DNA from 2 places in the Rossellomorea sp. GCM10028870 genome. Region 2 is predicted to be linked to the other one. Evidence: riboswitches for the same ligand, from Rfam matches in the RefSeq annotation. Region 2 holds a riboswitch; the other holds the start of a gene.

Region 1 (3,414 bases), on a different contig from region 2:
ACGAACCCATAGGAAAGCATTCCGATAATAAAGGAAGCGAGAAACTCGGCGAAGAATTTAATGGGCACGAGTCGATGAAAATAGATCAGGCTCGTAAACCCGACTCCACCAGCGAAAAGCGCAGGAATGAAGTCATTCCACATTCCCTGGAACATGATGAGAAAACATCCGCTTGCAATCGAAGCGGCCAATACCTGAATCACAAAGGAATAAGAAAGATCAGATTGATCAAGCTTTTCCAAAGCATTGTATGCTTCTTCAAGGGTGAGATGACCCTTACTGATTTGCCTTGAAATACTATTCACTAGGGTTACTTTTTCAAGATCGGTAGACCGTTCGTTTATTCGAATAAGCTTCGTTTTCGTTGGTTCAGACGTTTCAATCGAGAAGATGATCCCTGTTGGTGTAACATAGCTGTGAGATTCTGAAATCCCATAAGAAGCGGCGATCCGCATCATCGTATCCTCTACGCGATACGTTTCTGCACCACTTTGCAGCATGATCTTACCCGCCAGCAAACTTACCTCCATAATGTCATATCTTCTTATCATTTTTGCTTCCAATATAGATCTCTCCACACGTGCTATTTTTTGAATAGGTCTAGTTTATAGGAAAGAATGGGTGTAAGCAATGAGGAAGGGGATGATTTTACGAAGATTTAATCTGCGTAGAGGGTTTTAGGATTGAGTTTTTTTGTAACTTGACGAAAATTTTTCAGTCTCCGAATCTTTACTAATCATCCTTCTATTCCCTTTTCTCTTCCTTTTAAAGAGAATGTACAAAACAGTTACCAGCACAAATCCTGTTAGAACCAACAGTTGATATTCTTCTACCAACCCCAAGATCACTTCTCTATCACCATCATAGAACTTGCCTATACTTAAGAAAAAAAAGGTAGACGGAGCTATCCCAAGCATAGTAAGGAGAGAATACACTTTCAAATCCATTTTTGCCATGCCTGCCATGAAGGGGATGATATTTCCTAAATGAAGGGGACTTGCAATTGCTACGCTCCAGATTCCGTAACGGTTGAACTTTTCCTGAGCTTCTTTGAGCTTCTTCCGTTTTTCAGGTTTCAACCTTGCCTCAAGCTTCGCACCTAATTTTGAACTGATAAAATAAGGAATATAGCTACCCGCTGTATAAAGAAAGCTTCCTATTAGAGAAAGCACTCCTATCTCCATCCACGTTAATTCTAAAATAAATCCCATTGTTACGATGAAAAAAGTGCCCACAAAAGGGAAAGCACTTCCTTCAATAAATAGAGAAAGCAATACACCCCATATCCCCCACTCTGCCGAATAATTTGCCATGATTTCTTCCATCGAGGTCACTCCTATATGAACGAATAACTTAAGTATAAAAAAATCACCAACATGCAAACAGAAGCCGTAGAAGTAAATACTTCTAAGACCTGGGATGTATTTTCATAGAAAAAAGACCAGCCTCTTTATAGTGACCGGTCCAAATAACTTAGGATGCCTTTCGGTTGCTTTCTTGAGGAGATACCCTTACTTTGATCAATCTTGGCACTGTGTTGAGTACGATCAGCAGAGCGATTGAACAAAGAAGAGCTGAGCCCAACATGGTGATTCCGTTTGCTGCTAATGAAAAAAGTAGCGGCGACATGCCTTTTGGCGCATATTCTGCAAAGAAGACATATCCTGCGATGAAGTGCCAAAAATATCGACCCAGACTACCTAAAAACGTAGCAGCCACTACCCACATGACCGCTCTAGTTCGACGGTTACTTCTTACTGAGGATTGGATCTTACCGGAAAAGAATCCGGCAAGACCGATAAAGGCAAAGGCGATGAAATATTCAATTACCATTTGCACTGGAGTCGCAATCCAAGCGTCACCCAAGGCAATCTGCAATAGGCCCCATACAAATCCAGCCAGTATACCAGCCTTCCATCCTCTTCGATATGACAATAGAAAAATAGGAACCATTGCTATCGAAATGGAGATACTGGGTGATAGCTTAATAGAAGGAAGCATATCAAGGATAACGGCGAATGCCGCCATCAATGAGGCTTCAAGTAAAACGACAAGACGCATGTTTTTCATAAAAGAATCCCCCTTGTAAGATGAAACGAAACCATAAGGGGGCTGAATGTAAAAGGAAAAATAAGCCATGCTGCTTACTATCCACATCCCTACGCTAGTACTAACTAACAGGTTCAGAGGGTCAGAACAGATTGTTCACTCTCAGCTTTCGCTCCCCTTGTGGTAACGTTTATAAAGTTGTTTGGTTTTATTATACATGAAGAATGAAATGATAAAAGATAGATAGGTTCACTCTTTAACTTCGCTATTGATTAAGGTGACTCATTAAGAGGATCGTGAAGTATGATGACGGGCATTGACTTAGGGGTAACCATGAATCCATAGACTTTTCCGTCCTTGTCCTTATACGCTACAGAATAATCTCCAAACTGGGGTGAGAATTCGACGTTCTGGTATTCGAGGTCCAGATCTTGATACTTCAGGCTGATATACAGGTTAGTGGCAATTCTTGCTGTCAAGTGTTGTACACTGGAAATCCGGTTGGCTACTATTATGAGGATGATTGCTAAACCAAGTAACATGACTTTCTTTGTCCTGGACAATCTGATCATTCATCAAGCCCCCTTTTATTTCTTCATGACTACTATACTCGTATACTCTCTATTATATACCTATTCACCGAACCATGACAAAAGAGCTACTTTTTTAGCAGCTCTTTTTCATTGTCTATAATCCCCAACTTAAAACAGCTCTCGATTTTTAATTTTCACAGTATTAAACAACCGTTTAATACTGTAAACTTTGACAAACCAACAACTTTCACGCTTAATCAAACGTTTGTTTAGTTGTCTAACATCTTCACCAGACGGGACATTTGGGTATGTAACTCATCGATTGGAACGAATCGGGCCTTCCTGAACATTTCTTTTCCATCTACAAATACGATGACCACCGGCACAGTAAAGATAGAGAACCCACCAGCTATTTCCGGTATTTCCCCTGCATCGGCATGAATGGACTTTACATCTTGAAACTCTTCCAGCACCCCTTTCACTTGGGGCAGTAGAGCGTGACAAACAGAGCAATTGGGTCTGGATATGTATAGTAACACCATCTTTTCTCCTGCCAGAGTAGCATTGATAGTTTCTAAAGAATGAACTTCTTCCATATCTAACCGTCTCCCTTCTTTCATTACACACACTAGTAATATGTATACCCACATATTCAAAGGTTTACTAATAGGAACCCGCGGGAAAAGATAAACGACGACAAAATAATTTGAAAAATGGAGGAGATTGAATTGAAACCGACTGTTAAGGAATTTTATGACGATAAGGAATTAATTACAGAAGTTGAAAAGCTTTCTTCTCAAGGTATCGACAAACACAATCTTTATGTATTATC
Region 2 (3,414 bases):
AGATGTCAAAATATGCTTTTTACTCGTGTTGTAATGATGTGTTTTATGTTCCGGACGATTTTCAGAAGGGAGGACAATACCGCATTTCGTCACAATCTCCATTTTCTCACGTAAGGAAGGCTGAAGGGCAAGGGCTTCACCAAATAAGGCTTCACACATGTACGAGCCATAAATATCTGCGTGATCAAAAGTTGTGATTCCATTTTCAATATTTTCCTGGATCAAAGCAAGGGTTTCTTCCTTTGATTGATTCCAGTCTGCAAGTCTCCACAACCCATGAATGATTCTTGAGAATGATAAGTCTTCCGTCATTTGTATTCTTTGCATGGATGCAACCTCTTTTCATATGGTATGTAGACATTCTTTCATAGTCATACTAAACGTATATTACTATGTTTGGAAGGGAATTAAAAATGATTGAACCTCTTCATGATCTATTATTGAACTGGAAGGTTCATCCTTCCTGCATAGAGACTGTGGACAGTCATCCGAATGTTTATAAGGTAAAGAATCTTGGGAAGACATATTATTTGAAAAAAAGATTCAATTCTTCTGTGAAGATGCTAGAAGAAGAGTATCTCTTAACGACCTATTTACAGGAAAGCGGACTTACCGTTGAAAGGCCATTGCTAACGGTCTCACACCAGTCTTATGTACAACAGCATCAAGATTTCTACTCCCTGTATCCAGCCCTCGAAGGAAAGCCAGTACAAGTCTATTCCTTAGCTTCTCTTAAAAAGGCGGGAACGTATCTCTTTCAACTCCATGGCAGACTAAAGCAATATGTCTGTAAATACGAGGTAGAAGAATGGAAAGTTGACACACATTTGAGAGAGTGGATAGCCGGGCAAGATCCGACATCGATTGAAATATGGGGGAAAGGGTTTATAGGCAGGCTAAATGAGTGGTCTTTCTCCTATAGCAAATTGCCTCATCAACTCGTACATGGTGACTGCCACCCGCGGAATATCCTCATAAATGAGGAAAGGGTGACCGGGGTCATCGATTTTGAAAGGATACGAAAAGCCCCCCGTATAGCAGATATGGGTTACTTTATCGCAGGGATCCTCAAAGACCTGGTACAGCAAGATAAGAAAGAGCATTTCGAATGTATCCATACCTTTTTGGCGGGGTATCACTTCGATGCTGCCTTAACGCAAGATGAGAAGAGACTGCTGCCATTCTTAGTCATTATCTTCCTTGTCCAATATACGTTTTTTTACAATCAAAAAGGGTATTCACATCTTGTATCTACCTATATACCGTTCATTAACGGACTTGTAGATAACGGTGATTACGAACGAGCCTTTCAAATTTAATTAACTTTAATAGGAAATGCTTGAATATCCATCTACTCTGTGGCAAAGTAGGGTAGAAGATAACGTTTAATTTCATAGTAAAAGTGTAGGGGAACCGGTATGGCCGGTTGAGATTGTATCCTGTAGATACTGACCCTTTGAACCTGAACTGGCTGATACCAGCGTAGGAAACATTCTCTTAAACAATACATGATCATGTTTAACGATGCGTCCCGGGCTGAAGGCTTGGGGCGCTTTTTGTTATAGTGTCCCAAAGCTTTTTAGGTTCCATCTGCCTTTTGTTTTACATTCATTCACCTTATTAAGTGAAGAATAACGAATAAACGTTACAACTACATATGAGGATTTGAGGAGGAATCAAGATGAAAAAATGGATGGTCATCATCTGTGCTGTCTTTCTTTTAACTGCCTGCAGCGGTGGAGGAAATACGGCAGATGAACAAAAGGATGATCTTAAAAAGGTATCGGTCGTACTGGACTGGACACCGAATACCAATCACACTGGATTATACGTTGCGAAAGAAAAAGGATACTTCGAAGAGAAGGGGCTGGATGTGGATATCATCTTACCAGGTGAGGCTGGGGCAGATCAACTCGTTGCCTCGGGTAAAACTGAGTTCGGGGTTGGATACCAGGAAAGTGTCACACAGGCCAGGGTACAGGATGTTCCCCTCGTATCAATCGCTGCGGTTATACAGCATAATACCTCGGGGTTTGCATCACCTAAGAGCAAGGATATTACGACACCAAAGGATTTTGAAGGTAAAAGTTATGGCGGTTGGGGTTCCCCTGTTGAAAAAGCTGTCATGACATCGATTATGAAACAAGAAAACGCAGATGTAGAGAAAGTGGATTTTGTAAACATGGGAGATACAGATTTCTTTACTGCCGTGAAACGGGATGTTGACTTTGCATGGATCTACTATGGATGGACAGGTATTGAAGCAGAGCTTCGGGGTGAGGAATTGAACATGATGTACGTAAAGGACTACTCTGAAAAACTGGATTATTACACTCCTGTCCTGACAACAAATGAAAAAATGATTGAATCAGATCCCGATACGGTTAAAGCCTTCTTGGCAGCTGCTTCAAAAGGGTATCAGTTTGCAATCGACAAACCGAAGGATGCAGGTGAAATTCTTTTAGAGGCAGCTCCGGATCTTGATGAAGAATTAGTCATGAAGAGCCAGGAATGGCTGGCTCCTAAATACAAGGATGATGCTGACAGATGGGGAGAGCAGAAGCTTGAGGTATGGGAAAACTATGCTTCATGGATGTATGAGAACAATTTATTAGATAAGGAACTGGACAGTAAAAAAGCTTTTACAAACGAATTTTTACCAAATTAAGAGGTGAACAAAATGGGGAACGCACTCGTAAGCATACAAATTATTCCGAAGACGAAAAATGGTGAAGACGTTATACCTTACGTGGATGAAGCCATCGCGATCATTGATAAATCTGGTGTCCGTTATGAAGTCCATCCATTAGAAACGACAATGGAAGGAAATCTATCTGACTTATTTAAGGTGATTGAACAAATGAATGAACGAATGATTGAAATGGGCAGCTCAAACGTCATTTCTCAAATCAAGGTATTATATCAGCCGGCCGGGATTGAAATGGATCAATTAACGGAGAAGTATAAAGGATGAAAGCATGGATATCGAAAGGATGGAGACCCTTCTTGGTCATCATCCTTTTATTCATCATTTGGGAATCCACCATTAGAGTATTTGAGGTGCCGGCATGGCTAATGCCTTCACCTTCAGAAATATGGGCGGAAGGAGTCGCCTCATGGTCCACGTTTACAACACATCTTGCTTCGACAACACTCCTTACGATCGGAGGGTTTGTGATTGGATGTACGATTGGCATCGGGACTGCAGTGGGTCTGCATCTCCTCCCTAAAGTAAGAGAAGCGATATATCCACTTATGATTTTGTCTCAAAATATTCCGATCATCGTCCTGGCTCCTTTACTTGTTATCTGGTTTGGATTTGGACTATTGCCGAAAATCATTGTGATTACGTTGATCTGCTTTTTTCCGGTCGCGGTCTCGGCGCTGGATGGGTTCAGACAGACGAACCCCGAG

What was found. Region 2 has a riboswitch for thiamine pyrophosphate ahead of ACFQWC_RS10370 (ABC transporter substrate-binding protein). Riboswitches for the same ligand answer to the same signal wherever they lie in the genome.
Region 1: it holds a riboswitch for thiamine pyrophosphate, as region 2 does, so the genes downstream of both, thiT (energy-coupled thiamine transporter ThiT) here and ACFQWC_RS10370 (ABC transporter substrate-binding protein) in region 2, are expected to answer to the same signal.

What each region holds. Positions count from the first base shown of each region.
Region 1 covers NZ_JBHTGN010000004.1:85,680-89,093, reverse strand. The annotation lists gene ACFQWC_RS16750 (threonine/serine exporter family protein) at 1-551, opposite strand, end outside; gene ACFQWC_RS16745 (DedA family protein) at 678-1,325, opposite strand; gene thiT (energy-coupled thiamine transporter ThiT) at 1,474-2,070, opposite strand; TPP riboswitch at 2,140-2,238, opposite strand; gene ACFQWC_RS16735 (hypothetical protein) at 2,322-2,621, opposite strand; gene ACFQWC_RS16730 (thioredoxin family protein) at 2,852-3,178, opposite strand; gene ACFQWC_RS16725 (YflT domain-containing protein) at 3,311-3,414, shown strand, end outside.
Region 2 covers NZ_JBHTGN010000001.1:2,014,990-2,018,403, reverse strand. The annotation lists gene ACFQWC_RS10380 (aldo/keto reductase) at 1-327, opposite strand, end outside; gene ACFQWC_RS10375 (phosphotransferase enzyme family protein) at 414-1,319, shown strand; TPP riboswitch at 1,397-1,506, shown strand; gene ACFQWC_RS10370 (ABC transporter substrate-binding protein) at 1,682-2,668, shown strand; gene ACFQWC_RS10365 (thiamine-binding protein) at 2,681-2,974, shown strand; gene ACFQWC_RS10360 (ABC transporter permease) at 2,971-3,414, shown strand, end outside.